Regions from separate parts of the Hymenobacter aerilatus genome, predicted to be linked through region 2. Evidence: riboswitches for the same ligand, from Rfam matches in the RefSeq annotation. Region 2 holds a riboswitch; each other region holds the start of a gene.
The links. A riboswitch is a leader RNA that binds a small molecule or an ion and turns the genes downstream of it on or off. The one in region 2 is predicted to bind cobalamin.
Positions count from the first base shown of each region.

Region 1: it holds a riboswitch for cobalamin, as region 2 does, so the genes downstream of both, metE (5-methyltetrahydropteroyltriglutamate--homocysteine S-methyltransferase) here and MUN82_RS20625 (TonB-dependent receptor plug domain-containing protein) in region 2, are expected to answer to the same signal.
Region 3: it holds a riboswitch for cobalamin, as region 2 does, so the genes downstream of both, MUN82_RS07070 (acyl-CoA thioesterase) here and MUN82_RS20625 (TonB-dependent receptor plug domain-containing protein) in region 2, are expected to answer to the same signal.

Region 1 covers NZ_CP095053.1:418,169-423,719, forward strand. Annotated here, with positions in the region: gene MUN82_RS01720 (T9SS type A sorting domain-containing protein) at 1-2,302, opposite strand, end outside; gene MUN82_RS01725 (3-ketoacyl-ACP reductase) at 2,576-3,292, opposite strand; cobalamin riboswitch at 3,439-3,633, shown strand; gene metE (5-methyltetrahydropteroyltriglutamate--homocysteine S-methyltransferase) at 3,833-5,551, shown strand, end outside.
Region 2 covers NZ_CP095053.1:4,954,666-4,960,216, forward strand. Annotated here, with positions in the region: gene MUN82_RS20620 (YncE family protein) at 1-692, opposite strand, end outside; gene MUN82_RS20625 (TonB-dependent receptor plug domain-containing protein) at 721-2,541, opposite strand; cobalamin riboswitch at 2,841-3,069, opposite strand; gene MUN82_RS20630 (DNA-3-methyladenine glycosylase) at 3,311-3,919, shown strand; gene MUN82_RS20635 (class I SAM-dependent methyltransferase) at 3,929-5,164, opposite strand; gene MUN82_RS20640 (hypothetical protein) at 5,192-5,551, opposite strand, start outside.
Region 3 covers NZ_CP095053.1:1,678,462-1,684,012, forward strand. Annotated here, with positions in the region: gene MUN82_RS07055 (SDR family oxidoreductase) at 1-119, shown strand, start outside; gene MUN82_RS07060 (CoA-binding protein) at 214-573, opposite strand; gene MUN82_RS07065 (NAD(P)/FAD-dependent oxidoreductase) at 663-2,246, opposite strand; gene MUN82_RS07070 (acyl-CoA thioesterase) at 2,461-2,868, opposite strand; cobalamin riboswitch at 3,048-3,248, opposite strand; gene MUN82_RS07075 (MFS transporter) at 3,355-4,635, shown strand; gene MUN82_RS07080 (hypothetical protein) at 4,644-5,111, opposite strand; gene MUN82_RS07085 (NADH:flavin oxidoreductase/NADH oxidase) at 5,289-5,551, opposite strand, start outside.

The sequences.
Region 1 (5,551 bases), 600 kb from region 2:
GCTGGGCATTGGTAGCTGTGCTGGTACCGGTGCCTACCGGAATAGTGTAGGTGGCCGCGCTACTCAGCCCGTTCTGGTTGTCGGTGGCTGTGTATTGGAATATTGCCTGCCCGTTGTAGCCCGCAGCCGGAGTGAAAAGTAACTGGCCTGCACGGGCAAAGCTTACAACTGTGCCTGCTGTCACGGTTACTGTAGCTGTACCATTGTTGTAGTACAGCACGCCTGCGGCAGCGGGAGGAATGGTCGTGATTGTGAAGGCTGTAATAGTACCGTCGGTATCTGTCCCGCTGAGCGATGTTATAGCTGTTTGGCCAGCTGTGTTAGCAATGGTGGCGTTTGTTATATTATTGGCAGTAGGCGGATTGTTAATCGGAATAGTGAGTGTGGCATTGCCCGCGCTTACTGTGCCTGTATTGTTGGTGGCTGTGTAACCAACCACCGCTTCACCTGAGAAGCCACTTGCCGGATCGAATGACAAGTTGCCTCGGTCTGCAAATGGAATTACCTGACCTGCCTGCACAAGACTGGTGGTGCTCCCACTGGTATAGTACAGCACACCAGAAGCCGCTGCTGGCAACGATACGATCGTGAAAGAGGTGATGGTAGTGCCACTAGGAGTAGTAGCATCCAGTGCGGCCGTTAGTGCTGTGCGAGGCGCCATATTTTGCAAAACGGGGTTGACCACATCATTAGCGACTGGAAACTGGGCAGCAGCCGTCACAGTGAAGTTATTCGATGCTTCTGAGGTGCCCCGGGCTGTAAGCCAGGCGGTGCCGCTAATGGCGTTGCCCGCTACCAGATTGCTGACGGTAAGCGCAACGTTGGTAAAGGTTCCGTTGCTGGCTGCCGTAATCGAGCCAAGGTAGCGGCGGGTTTCGCCGTGGGGGACAGATCCTGAAGAAGTAGTTGTAATGGTGCCGTCATTGTTGCCATCATCTACTGCTTCAAAAATCTCTACGGTAGCACCTCCAAAGTCAGTTTGACCTGCTGCCGTACCTACGTAGCCGCTTACTGTAAGCGTATTGCCATTCAGAGCAGCAGCAGTGAAAATAGGGTAGTTGATGCGGTAGTTAGGAGATGCCGTGTTCGTACCAAAGGCTCCGCTGTTAGGCGTTACCCCATCCCCGTTACCGTACGTATCGGCGTTAGGAGCAGCTGTACCCACGCGAATAGCAGAGTTATCGATTAGATCGATGCTCAGCAAGCCATTGCTATAAATAGCATTCTCCGTAATGCGCACGTTGCGCTGGCCATAGCCAACCACGATACCAGAGGCTTCTGAGCCTTGAATAATATTGCGTCGGATAATGTCAGCATTCGTACCGGTGCGGGTGCCGTCGCGCTGGAGGTAGCAGATAGCCGAGCCCTCCAGCGAGGCTGTATTGGTGCCGTTACCACCTAATCCCGAGGCGAGCATCGTATTGTTCTCAATGATAGAGGCTGAAACAGAGCCAATTTCGAATTGCACGGCACTAGAGTTGGTAGCCGTGAACAAATTGCCGCGAACGGTTGCTGGCCCAGCAACCGCCGTTCCGGACCTACCTAGTGTAATGCCGTCGCCTCCGCCTCTGGTGTAGCCATTTTGGTTGAACTGACAGCCCGTAACGCTGACGGTGTTAGCAGCACCATTAATGACGTAGATACCCGAGCTGCCCGTAAAACCAATTAAGGAGTTCGTAACACTGCCTGCCCCGCCAGTGCCAATGGTAATGCCAAACGAAGCGCAGGGAGCATTTGCTGGGTAGCCGTAGTCGAGTGCCGTGGTACCTATAAGGCAATTCACTACGCTGAAACCGCTGCCATTCAAAGTCAGGGCTGCACTGTTGAACTGGTCAGAGCCTCCATGTATGGCAACACCACGGATAGTAAATCCTGCGGCCGTGCAAGTAAGTGCGGAGAAGCCTGTAGGAAAGCTAATTTCAACTTCAGGTCGTTCCACGGGAGACACAGCCAGCCCATCTATTCCTACAGTCGCGGTGGTGCCAAAGGTACCTGTGTTCGTATTGCCTACGGTTGTGGTCTGCGTAAAACCATCAAGCGTGACATTCGCTACGGTAATGTTGGGTAAAGCAGATGCAAGCGTGATTAAGGCCCGCTGGCTTGCAAAAGAACCCGTAAGCGCGCTGCTGGGAATATTGAAGGCAATAGTGTGCGGCCCAGCACCGGCGGCATTCACATCGGTAATAGCTTGCCGTAATGAGCCGGTGCCCGCATCGGCAGTGTTCGTAACAGTGAAAGTAGCCGCTTGGCTGATACTAGTGAAACCTATGATAAGGTAACTAGTCAGTAAGAAATGTTTCATAACGCTGGCAGGTAAAACAGTGCCAGAGTCCTTACAAACTTATTGCCTTACTTTATGAAGATTGGGTCTACAAAGCCTGATGTTTGAAAAGTGAATGAACATATAAGTTAAAGCCATTCCATCGGTATACTAAGTTGAAAACGAGCTGTTACGGATCGATAGGAAGGATTTTGTTTAACCATAGTTCTCTAAAAATAAGAAAGTACCTAATCGAGCGAAGCTCCTCCTAAACAGATCGTAAGCAGGAGCTTCGTTCGATTAGGCACTTCTGCTTTACGGATTGGTGCTCCACAGCCCGGCTTCCTTCACAAACACCCGGCGGTTCAGCTTGAGTTGGGCAATGATGAACTCGGCCAGATCTTCCGGCTGCATCACTTTCTCGGGGTTGCCATCCGTAAGCTTTAGCTCCTGCGCCAGCGGGGTAGCCACGGTGCTAGGTGTGAGGGCCGACACGCGAATGTTGTGCTTGCGCACCTCCTGCATCAGCGACTCGGTGAGGCCCAGCACGGCAAACTTGGAGGCCGAGTAGGCACTGGTGCCTGCCGCCCCGCGCTGTCCGGCCGTGGAAGAAATATTGATAATGTCGCCGGTCTGGCGCTCAATCATGCCGGGTAGTACAGCGCGAGTGGCATAGTACACGCCCATGAGGTTCACCCGGATAATGTTTTCCCAGGCGTCGGGTTCCTGCTCCAGAAACTTGCCGAACGCGGCTGTGCCAGCGTTGTTGAGCAGAATATCAATGGCCCCGAGTTGCTGCTGTATCTGCGCTACGGCAGCTTCCACGGCGCCTCGGTCAGCTACATCAGCCGTTGCAATGGCAGCTTTCACGCCTAGCTTTTCCAGTTCGGCGGCTACGTTGCGCAAGTCGTTTTCGGAGCGGGCCAGCAAGCCCACGTGCACGCCTTCGTGTGCCAGAGCCACGGCTACGGCGCGGCCAATGCCTTTGCCGGCACCCGTTACAAGGGCGACTTTTCCGGTCAGATTTTCCATATAAGTAAAGGGGATTAAAGAGGTTGGTGAGCCCTACCCCAGGTTCCCTGTGAGGTAGGGGTAAGGGGTAGGACTACTAGCAACCAACTAGCCTGCGAGTTGTTGCGCCGGAAATTTCGCGTATCATTGCCCTTAGTTCTTTGCAATATCAATTGCCGTAGAGGGGTTTTCGGGTAATACCGGAATTAATAAGGAACCGTGTGTGAATCACGGGCTGTCGCGCAACTGTAAGTACCCAAACAAGTTACGATCCGTAGCACGTCCATTGTTCTGCCAGGCAGAATGAGAAGGATGATCGTAATGGTACAAGCCAGGAGACTTGCCTTTCTACGCCTTGACGTATGCTTCCGCGCTCTGAAGCAGTAGTCTGGTCAATTGCATACTGCTGTCTTCTTAAGAGTCTCCGCGAGGTGGAGGCTGGCGCGTGCGTATGCACGCCGGACGGTAGGGTGCAGGGTAGGCCATACACTGTGTTGGGCGCGTAACGTACTCGTTGCGAGAACAATAAATCCATTTATTGTTCCCTTCACCCTAAGCACTATGCTTACGCACAACCTCGGCTACCCGCGCATTGGTAGCCAACGCGAACTGAAAAAGGCCAGTGAGAAATACTGGTCGGGCCAGCTGACGCTGTCCGAATTGCAGGCCGCCGCCCGCCACATTGCCCAACACAACTGGCAGTTGCAGCAGGAAGCCGGCCTCGATCTGATTCCCTGCAACGACTTCAGCTACTACGATCAGGTGCTGGATACCAGCTTGATGGTAGGGGCCATTCCCAGGCGCTACACGCCCGTGCTCAGTGAAAATCCGCAGAACACCGCGGTGGATCTATACTTTGCCATGGCCCGTGGCTACCAGCGCAATGGCCTCGACATCACGGCGATGGAGATGACGAAGTGGTTCGACACCAACTACCACTACCTCGTGCCCGAGTTCACGGCCGACCAGGAGTTTCGGCTGTTTTCGGAGCACATTTTCGATCAGTTCATTCACGCACGCAACACGCTCAGCACCACGCCCAAGCCGGTGCTGCTGGGGCCGGTTTCCTACCTGCTGTTGGGGAAGGAAAAGGAAGAGGGCTTCCACCGGATTGAGTTGCTGAAGCGGTTGCTGCCCGTGTACGTGGAGGTGCTAACCAAGCTGCATCAGTACGGTGCCACCTGGGTGCAGCTCGACGAGCCCTACCTAGCTCTTGATCTAACATCTGCTGAAAAAGACGCCTACCTGTTTGCCTACGCCAAACTGGCGCGCAGCTGCCCCGGGCTCAAATTACTTGTAGCCACTTACTTCGAAGGCCTGCGCGACAATGCCGAGCTGGCCGTGAGCCTACCCATCAGCGCCCTGCACCTAGACCTGGTGCGGGCGCCAGAGCAGTTGGATGCTGTGCTGCCGCTGGTGCCGCAGTGGCTAAGCCTGTCGCTGGGCGTGGTAGATGGCCGCAATATTTGGAAGAACGACTACCAGGCGTCGTTGGCGCTGCTTGAAAAAGCAGTAGCAGCGCTGGGCACCGAGCGGGTGCTGCTGGCGCCCAGCTGCTCGTTGCTCCACAGCCCCTGCGACCTGGACCTGGAAACCAACGACGCGACGCTGACGCCGGAAATTAAGAACTGGCTGGCCTTTGCGAAGCAGAAGCTGCGCGAAGTAGAAGAATTGCGTCAGATTGCAGACCATAGTGCTCAGGACCTGCTACGCCAAAACCAACAGGCGCTGGATAGCCGCCGCAAGTCGGAGCGTATCCACCGTACCCATATCAAGGAGCGTACCGCCGCCGTTACGGAGGCAGATGCGCGCCGCCGGAGCCCGTTTGCGGTGCGGCAGGCCCGGCAGCAGGAGCACCTGCAACTGCCGTTGTTCCCCACGACTACCATCGGCTCCTTCCCGCAGACCGAGGACATCCGGCAGTTGCGTGCCCGCTTCAAGAAAGGAGAACTGAGCAGCGAGCAGTACGATGAAGCCTTGCAGAACGCTACCATCGACGTGATTCGCTGGCAGGAAGAGGTAGGGCTGGATGTGCTGGTGCACGGTGAGTTTGAGCGCAACGATATGGTGGAGTACTTTGGCGAGCTGCTCGACGGCTTTGCTTTCACCAAAAACGGCTGGGTGCAGAGCTACGGCTCGCGCTGCGTGAAACCGCCTGTTCTGTACGGCGACATTCACCGCCCGCAGGACATGACTGTGGCCTGGAGCACCTTCGCGCAGGCCCAGACCCAGCAATATGTAAAAGGTATGCTGACGGGACCGGTAACCATTTTGCAATGG
Region 2 (5,551 bases):
AGCACCCAAAGGGCGTTGTTCTTATCTACTACCATGCTGGCTGGGCTATCAGCTACAGTGATGGTGGCTTCCACTGAATCCACTCGGGTATTGATGACGCTAATGGTATTGCCGCCGTTGTTTGATACGAAAAGCTTATTACCCACAGCCACTACTTGCTCGGGCTGTACACCTACTGAAACGGTTTTGGTGACAGTATTCGTCGCCAGATCAATGACTGACACCCGACCTGTGCTACCGTATTTCACCGTTTGCGATACATAGCCTTTATTGTTGTTCGCGGCAAAATAGCGGGGTAGGGTAAGTATGTCTTCATTGCCAGCAGCATTCCTAAACTTCGAAATTTCGGCTTTGCTATTAAAATTAGGCAGGTTCACTACCTCGATCTTATTACTGTTATTCACCACGATATACCCCGTGTTGCCTACTACTGTCATCGATTGGGCTACATCACCCAGGATGCGGTTGTTCACCGAGCGAAACAAAGCAGAGTTAGTAATAGCACCCGCGTCGCTGTTGAAGCCGACCACCTCGGCATTAGACCGATTAAAATTGCCTTCCTGCACAATAAATACGTCGCTGCCAGCCGGCGAGGCGTCGTTGTCGTTGTCTGGATCGCAGCTCCAAAGGGTTAGGCCGCTAGCCAGAATAAGGGCTGTGCGTGCACTGAAGGAAAGAAAACGTTGTGTCATGTAAGAAAGAAAAGTGTGAAAAGCAGGATTAGCGCCAACTCACGCGCAGGCTCAGCACGCCGTTGCGCGGGGGCATAGCGCGCGCTTCGTAGCTGTTATAGGTGAGATTGGTAAGGTTAAAGCCCTGCACCAGCGCGGTTAGGCTCCAAGTGTTGCGGGTGGTGAAGGTGTAGCCCAACGACCCACTCAGCAGGAAATAGGAGGGTAGGAAGGTGGTAGCTGAGGCGTCGGTGTAACGGAAGCTGGTGAAGGTGCTCTGCGTGAGCAGTTGCCAACCACGCCAACTCTGGCGCGTGGTGAAAGCCACCGTGTGCAACGGGACATAGGGCAGCTGCACGCCCACCGGGTCGGGGTCGAATGCGTAGCCGCCTACCTTCCGCGACTGGGTGTAGGCGTAGGCCGCCCGCGCCGTGAGGGCGTAGCGCCCCGGCTGCCAGCCCAGTTCCGTGCTCAACTCTAACCCCTGCGCCCGCACCCGGCGCAGGTTGCGCGGCGACCAATAGCTCACCGTATCGCCAGGAAGCCACTGCACCCAGTTGCGCACTTGCTGGCGGTAGGCCGTCAGCTCCGTGAGTAACGAGAGGGTAGGCGTAGGCTTGAAGGTATGTTGTGCACCACCCTCGTAGCCTAAGCTGGTTTCGGGCAGTAGGTTGGGGTTGCCGCCGGGGCGCCAGTACCGCTCGTTGAGGGTAGGCACGCGGTAGCTACGAGCGGCGCTACCCTTCAGCACCAGCGTGTGCGTGCCTTGTTGCCATACCTGCCACTCGCCGCCCAGGATAGGGGCCAGTGGCGGCCGCCGGCCCGGAATGAACGCCTGCCTGATGTTAGCCGTGAGACGCAAGGTAGGCGCAGGGTCGTAGCGCACCAGGGCATAGCCGGAGAAACGGTTTTCTGTGAGGTCCTGACCGTAGCCATCCACGCGGGCCGCAAAGTGTTGGGCTTCTCCGCCTACCCGTACACTCAGGTTAGAACGAAGTTGGATGCTGTGGTCGGCCTGCGCCTGGCTGGTGCGCACCCGCGAGTTGCTTTGGGCTACCGTGTTGCTGCGGTAGTTCAGAATGTCCTCAAACCAGGCCACGCGCACGCCCGTTTCGTGGCGACTGGTCACGTGGCGGTAGCCAGCCAGCAGGCGGCGGCTTTGGTCGCGCTCCTGGGCGTTGTCGTTGGCAGCGCCGATGGCAGGCTGAATGCGGCGGTCGGCATCTGTGAGCCACACAGCGCCCATTAGCTCGCCATGCTGGCCTAGGCGCAGGGTGGCATCCTGGGTGAGGCTCCATTGCCGGTAGGCAGCGTTGGTCTGCCGGCGTTCTACCAGCCCATCAATGGTGCGCTCCTGATAGGGAAAATCGTTTTGCGCCTCGCGGTAGGAAGCAGCCGTGCGCAAGGCTAGTTTCTCATTGCTGAAACTGTTCTCTACGCTGCCCGCCCGGAGGCCATAGTTGCCGGCATCGGCCTGCGCCTGCCCGCGCCACCCCGCGCCCCACTGCACCGGCGACGATAGCAGCACCGTGCCGCCTAGTGCACCATTGCCGTACACCGCACTGGCCGGGCCAGGCTGCACTGTGATGCTGGTAGCACCATTCACAGGCAGTAGGGCAAAGTCGGCCTCACCCAGGGTAGGCAGGTTGATGTTGAAACCGTTCCAGAGCACGGCCGTGTGGCGGGCCGAAGTGCCGCGCAGCGTAATAGACGACAGCTGCCCCGGTCCATAGTTCTTCAGATAGATAGGCGTGAGTCGACTCAGGGCCTCGGCCAGCGTGCCGGCCGGCAGTTGATTCACGGCCACCGAATCGAGGGTAGTGCGGCGGCTGCCTACAGCATAGCGGCTCAGACGAGCGGCTTCTACCATAGCCGCAGGCAATAGATGCGGCGCAGCAACGCTAGTGTCAGCAGGGGCACGTTGAGCTTGGGCCACTGCGGCTGGCAATAGGCTTGCTACTACCGCTAGCACGCGTAGCGCACGGGCAAGTCTAGGAGAAGTAGCGCGTAAGAAACGTATCCGAACCAAAATTTCCGGGGTAGGAAAAGTCAGTTCAAAACTCCGCTACGAGCCGAAACCCGCCGCGTAGCCGAGGCCGAAAACAGGAAAAACCGGTTGGCCGAAGCCGCCCGCTGCATTCGTTCTCCGCCTTTCCACCGAAGGCGCTGAACATGGGAAATGTAGTGGCAGGTCTCCTGGCTTGCTTCGGGCACGTCGCCTTCCCATTTCTCTGGCAGGTTTCGGTGCGAAACCTGCTTTCCTCGAAACAGTGGCAGCTGCGTGACGAGCCCTTTCTTGAAGCGTACAGTTGCGGGGACAGCTCCGGCCTCGAACCGGATTCCCTTTTCAGCCTCGCCCCGCACTTGGGGTCCGGCCACCGCTACGCTGCAAAGATACTGTCTGAACCACGGATTCGCTCGGATTTTCTGGATTACACGAATTTTGTGGATGGGTGTGTGAAAAGGTATCTGTCATCCCGAGCCTGCAAAGAATCTTTTCACGATATCACGATTCGTTGTGGCGACTGTCGTTCAGGCATAAGAAGGTCCTTCGCTGTGCTCATGATGACAGAGTTTATAGCAGGGTGGAAAACCCTCGCCTACAAAATCCGTGTAATCCGAAAAATCCGAGCGAATCCGTGGTTCAGACAATTCCCGCCGCCTTTTTCCAGCGCCCCGATCCCACCCAAATTGCCCGCGAGCTGCTAGGGAAATATGTCTTTTCCCGCATAGATGATGAATTGACGGGTGGCCGCATTGTCGAAACCGAAGCATATTCCCATGAAGGGGACAACTCCCTGACGATGCACCTGAAGCGGCGCGGCCAACACGGACAGGCGCTGTATGAACTGGGAGGCCGCGCCTACCTCTACACCGTGTACCAGCGGCACACCCTGTTCAACATCGTTACCAACGCCGCCGATGTGCCCAATACCGTCCTGATTCGTGCCATCGAGCCCACCGCAGGCATCGATACGATGCTACGACGACGCGGTTTAGAGTCCATAGCTCGCAACCTAACGGCCGGCCCCGGCTTGCTCACACAAGCGCTGGGCGTTACGCCCGCTCTCACTGGCACCGATTTGCAGGGGAATGTGCTTTGGCTGGAAGACCATGGTGAAGATGTCCCCGACGCACAGGTGCGCGCCAGCGCTAGGGTAGGGCTGGCCTACGCCGGCGCGGAAGCAGCCAGCCTACCCTGGCGCTTCCGTATCAAGGATAGCCAGTGGACCAGCCCGGCAAAGTAGTAGAGTAGGCTATGCCGATTGGACTGCTGCTACTAGCTCCCCACTCCAGCGCTTCACTTTTTCACACACCAGCACCATCAGGCGGCCACGCAAATCGGTAGTGGCGAACAGGTAGAGGTGCCCACCCTCCCGGATACCGGTGCGTTGCCGGAACACAGCTACTGTGTCGGGGAAGTTGCGTGTTGTCACATGGGCGCGCCCCTCGGAACCAAGATAGGGTAGGAGGGCATCGGCATCGTAGCGCTCCACAGCTTGTATGCGGAAGATACGGCCAGGAAAATCGGCACGTAGCGCGTCGGAAGTGTAAAGGTGGCTGTGTTGGTGCAGCTTCAATAGCTCGAAGGCATTGCCAATGCTACGAAAGGCACCCGCTTTCAGAATAGCCGCATTGGGTTCGTACAGGTACTGCTCGGCTTGGGGCTCGGCATAGCGCGACACAGCGCGGGCCTCGCGGGCCCGGTTCAGGCGAAACTCCTGCTGCTCGCCAGTGCGGGTCAGGTTCACGGCGTAGCGCTCGGGGTCCACGGCGGGTTCTCCTCCCAGCTCATATAGCACCTCCTTGCACTCATTGTCCACAGCCAGTACCCACAAGCGACGCACGTGCTTCAACTCCTGAATAGCCAACTCAATATCAAGCATAGGCGAGGTCTTGAGCAGAATGCGCGGAGCCTTATGCAATAGTAAGGGTAGGATGCGCAGCACATCCGGCTCGCAATCCTGCAACCGAAAAATCTTGCGCGAAGCTGTGTCGCGGCGGGCTGGGTCGAGGTAGAGCCAGTCGAACGTTTCGGGTGTGCTTTTCAGAAAGGCCAGAGCATCCGTGGCGTGGTAGTGCACATTCTGTATGCCCAGCTGGTTTAGGTTGTACTGTACTACCTGAACCAGCTGCGGATTGCGCTCCACATAGTGCACCTCCGCCACGCGGCTGGCGAAGTAGCAGGTATCTACGCCAAAGCCACCTGTTAGGTCGGCCAAGCGCTGGCCGCTTACCAGCTCGGCTTTAAACGCAGCCGTACGATCCGACGACGCCTGCTCTACGGAGAGAGCAGGCGGAAAAATCAATTCGGGGTTTTCGGCCCAGGCAGGCAGCTTGGTGCGAGCCTTTTGGCGGGCCTGAATCTGGCGGACCAGCTCGGGGACGGGGAGCCCCGGAAAGCGGCGGGCCTGCAACGCCAGCTGGGCCGGGTCGTGGTGCAGGTGGTCGGCTACGTACTGCCGAGCCGCCGCGGGCAACGGATATTCCATGCCCCTATCTACGCAAAAAGCGGCGAATTAGTGCAACTGCCAGCTCAAAGCCAGCAAAGGCCGACCAGTGGCGGTGGCGCTCATGCCAACTGTAGTAGGACGATAGCGCTGCCATAGTGCGCCGTGTCGTGCTGCCGGCAACATACTATTGTGCGTTTCTACTGCCCGAATTAAATGCGTATTGGTATGGCGCGTGATGAGTACGTTGGCCAATAAGCTGAAGGCAGCTACACCCACGGCTACCTTCTGCGTGTTGTTGAAGTACTGCCGCTCGTCGCCAGCCAATACTTGCTGACCATACAACGCCACAGAGCTCACAAACACCAGTCGCTCGGCCAAATGCAGCGACTTCTGCCGCCGGTAGTCGTTCAGAAAGCTCAGCGCCTC
Region 3 (5,551 bases), 1.9 Mb from region 2:
TGCCAGAAGAGGTAGCGAAATTGGTAGCTTTTCTGCTAAGTGACGATGCCTCCTACGTAAGTGGGCAAACTATTGCCGTTGATGGCGGGGAGTCGAATATGTACGGCAACGCCGAGTAAGACTTGATAGAAAAACAGCCCGACCGCAAAAGTCTCCACATATAATCGTGGGGACTTTTGCGGTCGGGCTGTTTTATACAGCGAAGCAGTTGTTTTAGTAGTTGCCTACCGATAGCATCACTAGCGTACAAGCCTCTTCGGTACGGATGCCCTTGGCCTGGGCCATGCGCTCCAGCTCCTCGTTCTCGGTGCCGGGATTGAAGATGATGCGTTTGGGCTTGAGGTCCAGGATGTACTCATACCAGCTGGGCTGGTTCTGAGGGCCAACGTACAACGTCACGGTATCCACATCTTCCTCGGTGGGGCGGTCGGTGTGGATGTCGAGGCCAGCCACTTGGCCCTTGCGGATGCCGACGGGCACCACCTCATGGCCGTAGTTTTTGAGCATGTTCACAGCCCGGAATGAGTAGCGGGCGGGGTTATCACTGGCCCCAATAACAACAGTCTTTTTCATAAGCTATTGGCTATCAACTGTTGGCTGATAGCTTTAATGTGTAAATGGACAGAAACTTCTGTGTACGAAAGAAAAGAGGCTAATAGCCATCAGCTAACAGCTGCCTTAACCGCTTCCGCGCACCGCTCGCCATCCATAGCCGCCGACACGATACCGCCGGCGTAGCCCGCCCCCTCACCGCACGGAAATAAGCCGCGCACCACCGGGTGCTGCAAAGTGTCCCGGTCACGGGGGATGCGCACCGGCGACGACGTGCGACTCTCTACCCCCACAATCTGTGCGGCGTTGGTGGCATAGCCCGGAATCTTGCGCCCGAAGTTTTCGAAGCCTTGCCGCAGCCGGTTTGCCAGGTTTTTGCCCAGCACCTTGTCCATCGGCACCGACACCAGGCCGGGCTGGTAGGACGTTTCCAGCAAGTCAGCCGAAACCTTGCCTTTCAGGAAGTCGCCTAGCCGCTGAGCCGGGGCTACCTGCGTGTTGCCAGCTAGCTGGCAAGCGCGCTGTTCAATCTGCTGTTGTAGGTGCAGACCGGCCAAGGCGCCGTGCTGGCGCACGTCCATATCTTCCAACTCCACGGCCGTTACAATGCCAGAATTGGCAAACTCCGAGTCGCGGCGGCTGGGCGACATGCCATTGACCACCACCTCGCCGGGCGCGGTGGCTGCCGGCACAATAAAGCCGCCAGGGCACATGCAAAACGAAAACACGCCCCGCTGCCCGCCCTGGCCCTGGGTTTGGTGCACCAGCGCATAGGAAGCGGCCGGCAGCAGGCCGCGGTCGGGGAGGCGGTACTGGGCCCGGTCGATGAGCTGCTGCTGGTGCTCCACGCGCACACCCAGCGCAAAGGGCTTAGCCTCGATGAGCACGCCGCGGCGGTGCAGCAGCTCGTAGATGTCGCGGGCGGAGTGGCCGGTGGCTAAGATGACGGCATCGGCCAGCAGTTCCTCGCCCTGGGCCGTGACCACGCCACGGAGGTGGTTCTCAGTTAGCACCAAATCGTCTACCCGTGTGTCAAACCGTACCTCACCACCGGCTGCGCGCACCGAGTCTCGCAGGGCGGCCACCACGGCCGGCAGCTTGTTGGTGCCGATGTGTGGGTGAGCATCTATCAGAATATCGGGGGTAGCGCCGTGCTGCACCAGTAGGCGCAGGATGCGTTGTACGTCGCCGCGCTTGGTAGAGCGGGTGTAGAGCTTACCATCGGAGTAGGTGCCCGCGCCGCCCTCGCCGAAGCAATAGTTGCTGTCGGGGTTGACGAGCTGCTGTTTGTTGAGGGCCGCTAAGTCGCGGCGGCGGGTGCGCACGTCCTTGCCCCGCTCCACCACAATAGGCTTGATACCGAGTTCAATGGCCCGCAACGCCGCAAACAGCCCGGCCGGACCCGCTCCCACAATCAAGACCGTACGGCGGGCACGGCTCACGTTGGGAAACTGAAACCACGGGCCAAACAGCTCGGCCGGGGGCGCCGTGCGGTAGATGTCGGCGCGCAGGCGCACCAATGGCTGCCGGCCGCGGGCATCAATGCTGCGTTTGCGCAGGTGCACAAAATCGGCCTGGCCGGGGCGTAGGCCGGCGGCTGCCAAGAGGGCTTCGTAGCGCGTAAATTCGTCGTAGGCATGCTCAGGCGAGAGCAGCAACTCGACTTCCTGGGGGGAAGCAGTGGTAAACAACATGGGTGAAAGGTAGTTACCCTTTAAACCGGAGTAGGAAAAGGACCACAAAGATACAGAGGAGCAGCTTTTTCTGGCAGAAAATAACCATTAGAATGTCATTCCGAGCTTGTTGAGGAATCTCGTGTGCCACGGTAATTTCAATCGTCAGGAATTAGCGGGAGCACGCGAGATTCCTCGACAAGCTCGGAATGACGTTCTATCAGTAAAAGTCCTGTTATCCTACTGCCTCCACCGGCTGATCCAGGATGCGGATGGGGCGCTTATTTTCGTCGATGGCTACGAACGTGAAGACGCCTGAAACGGCTTTTTCGCGCTCCTCGGAGTACATCTGCTCCACAAACAGGTCCACGCGCACTTTCAGGCTGGTGTTGCCTACGTGCTCTACGCGGCCAATCAGCTCCACCAGCGTGCCGCCGGGAATGGGGTGAGTGAAATCGACCCGCTCAGAAGATACCGTCACCATTTTCAGGCGCGAAAAGCGGGTAGCCGTGATAAAGGCTACCTCGTCCATCATGTGCAGGGTAGTACCGCCAAAGAGCGTGTCGTAGTGGTTGGTGGTGTTGGGGAATACGGCTTTGAAAATGCGCGTCTCGGCACGGGTAATTTTCTCTTCGAGGGTCATCACAAGTCAGTGAAAGGGTGAAACGCTCTTCGACGGCTTTTCGAAGGAAGCCAACCCACAACCGAGCCGATGCAGGGTAGGAAAAAGCGTACGACTCCTGGCCGGTGGCGCGGGGCGCTCCGGACGGCTCGTGTGCTTCCTCCATACCCGACAATGGCCCCAGGCGCGGGGGCTACCTACTTGTCAGTCGGCGGTAGGCAGGTTTCCTGACTTCGTGCCGTGTCGCCCGACCCTTCTCACCCGGCCGTGTAGGCAGGCAATGGGTAGCAAGCGGGGACACCGTGGTGGCACTCACAGTAGCGCGTCTGTTCGGGAGTTGCACCCGATTCCCTTTTTCGGGCCGCACCCGCGGGGCGGCCACCTTCCGTCGTCTGTTGGAAAACAGGCAAAGAACAACTGCCGGCAAAGGTAGATGCTGGCGCGGGAATACCGAAAGCCGCTTTACGCCGCGTACCTTGCGGCATGACAACAGCTCCTACCCGCACGATGGCCTCGCGGGTGAAATCCATCTTCAGCGGCTCCATTGGCAATCTGGTAGAATGGTACGACTGGTACATCTACTCGGCGTTTGCGCTGTACTTCGCGCCGGCTTTCTTCCCCAAAGGCAACCAAACGGCGCAGCTGCTCAACTCGGCGGCCATTTTTGCGGTAGGCTTTCTGATGCGGCCGCTAGGCGGGTGGCTGCTGGGCCTCTACGCCGACCGCCAGGGCCGGAAAGCGGCTCTGCTGCTGTCGGTGGTGCTGATGTGCACCGGCTCCCTGCTCATTGCCCTCACGCCCGGTTATGCTACCATTGGCGTGTTCGCGCCCGTACTGCTGGTGGTAGCGCGGCTGCTACAGGGGCTGAGCGTGGGCGGCGAGTACGGCACCTCGGCCACCTACCTCAGCGAAATAGCCGACCGAAAGAATCGGGGCTTCTTTTCCAGCTTTCAATACGTGACCCTGATAGCAGGGCAGCTGGTGGCGCTATTGGTACAACTGGCTTTACAAGCGCTGCTGACTTCGGAGCAGTTGCACGCCTGGGGTTGGCGCATCCCGTTTGTGATAGGTGCAGCAGCGGCCGTGGTGGCGCTATTTCTGCGGCGGCACATGGAAGAAACAGACGCGTTCGTAAAGAAAGATCAACCCGCTGGATCGGCGCCGGAGAAAGAAGAAAGCAAGCTGCGCGTGCTGCTGCGCTACCCTCGCGAGGTGCTCACGGTGGTAGGCCTCACGCTGGGCGGCACCATTGTATTCTACACCTTCACCACCTATACCCAGAAGTTTCTGGTAAATACCGCAGGCTTCACAAAAGACCAGGCCACGCTGGTGTCGTTTGGGGCGCTGGCGGTGGCCATGGTGCTACAACCCGTAGTGGGGGCACTGTCGGATAGGGTAGGGCGGCGACCGGTGCTGCTGGCGTTTGGGGTAGGCGCCACCCTGGGTACTGTGCCCCTCATGACAGCCTTGGGCCGCGCTAGCAGCAGTTGGGAAGCGTTTGTGCTGCTGGTCATCGCCATGCTCAATATGAGCGGCTACACGGCCATCAACGCCGTCGTGAAAGCCGAGCTGTTCCCAACCGAAATTCGGGCTTTGGGGGTAGGGCTGCCTTACGCCCTCACTGTGGCTCTGTTCGGGGGAACGGCCGAGTATGTGGCGCTGCTGGCCAAGGAATACAACGTGGAGGCGTGGTTCTATTGGTACGTGACGGCCTGCGCCATCATTTCCCTCATCACCTACCTGCGCATGGCCGATACCCGGCACACCTCGCGCATCAACCAGGAGTAGCACACACACTAACCGACCGGCGCTGGCGGCGTGTCGTGGCGGGCGTTCCACTCTGCTAGTAGGGGCAGTAGGTGGGGCGAGTCGTCGCTGATCCAGTGCATCGCCGAATCTGTATCGGAAAAATATTGCGCATCGAAGCGGATGGCCGGCTGTGCTAGGTCGTGCAGCGCGTTTATGGCCAACTGGTTGTGGGTTTGCCCACTATCCAACACCAGCACCAGGCGCTCTAGGGGTAGGGCTACCAAACCGGGCATCCAGTGCGTACCCAGCCATATTTCATCATCTACCGACAGGTCGGGTACGCTGTTCATGTCAATTACCAAGCGCCGCACAGCCAGTTGCTGGAGCAGTAAAAGCAACTGCCCGGCGCTGCGGCGGAGCTGTTGTACGTTGCGGCCACTGACCCACTCTACTCGCAATACGCTTGCTACCTCGTCATATTGCAAAACAAAATCAAGAATAGTGCGCAGAATCACAGATAAGATTTATAAAAATACAGCTATAAAAATACTAGCTATACTAGGATGAATCAATCTGGTACTAGCTTTTTTATTTTGGGAAAAATCAGCAGTTCTTCTGGCTTTAGCAAACAAAACCCTGGCCACCGTAGTAGCCAGGGTTGTAATAAAAGCTCGCGTTTCAATAGGTAAGTCCTACTTGCTTGTTCGCTTCGGCCGCTTGGCGCGCTCGTACTGCACAGGCCAGGGCAGGTCTGCGTCCAGTTCTGGGGCGGCGTGCAGGGGGAAGTATGGGTCGCGCAGAAACTCGCGGGCCAGCAGTACCAGGTCAGCTTGGCCTTGTTGCAGAATTTCTTCGGCCTGTTGGGCGGTGGTGATGATACCCACGGCCCCCGTTGGCAGGCCGGTTTGCTGTTTCACAGTTGCTGCAAACTCCACTTGGTAGCCGGGACCAGTGG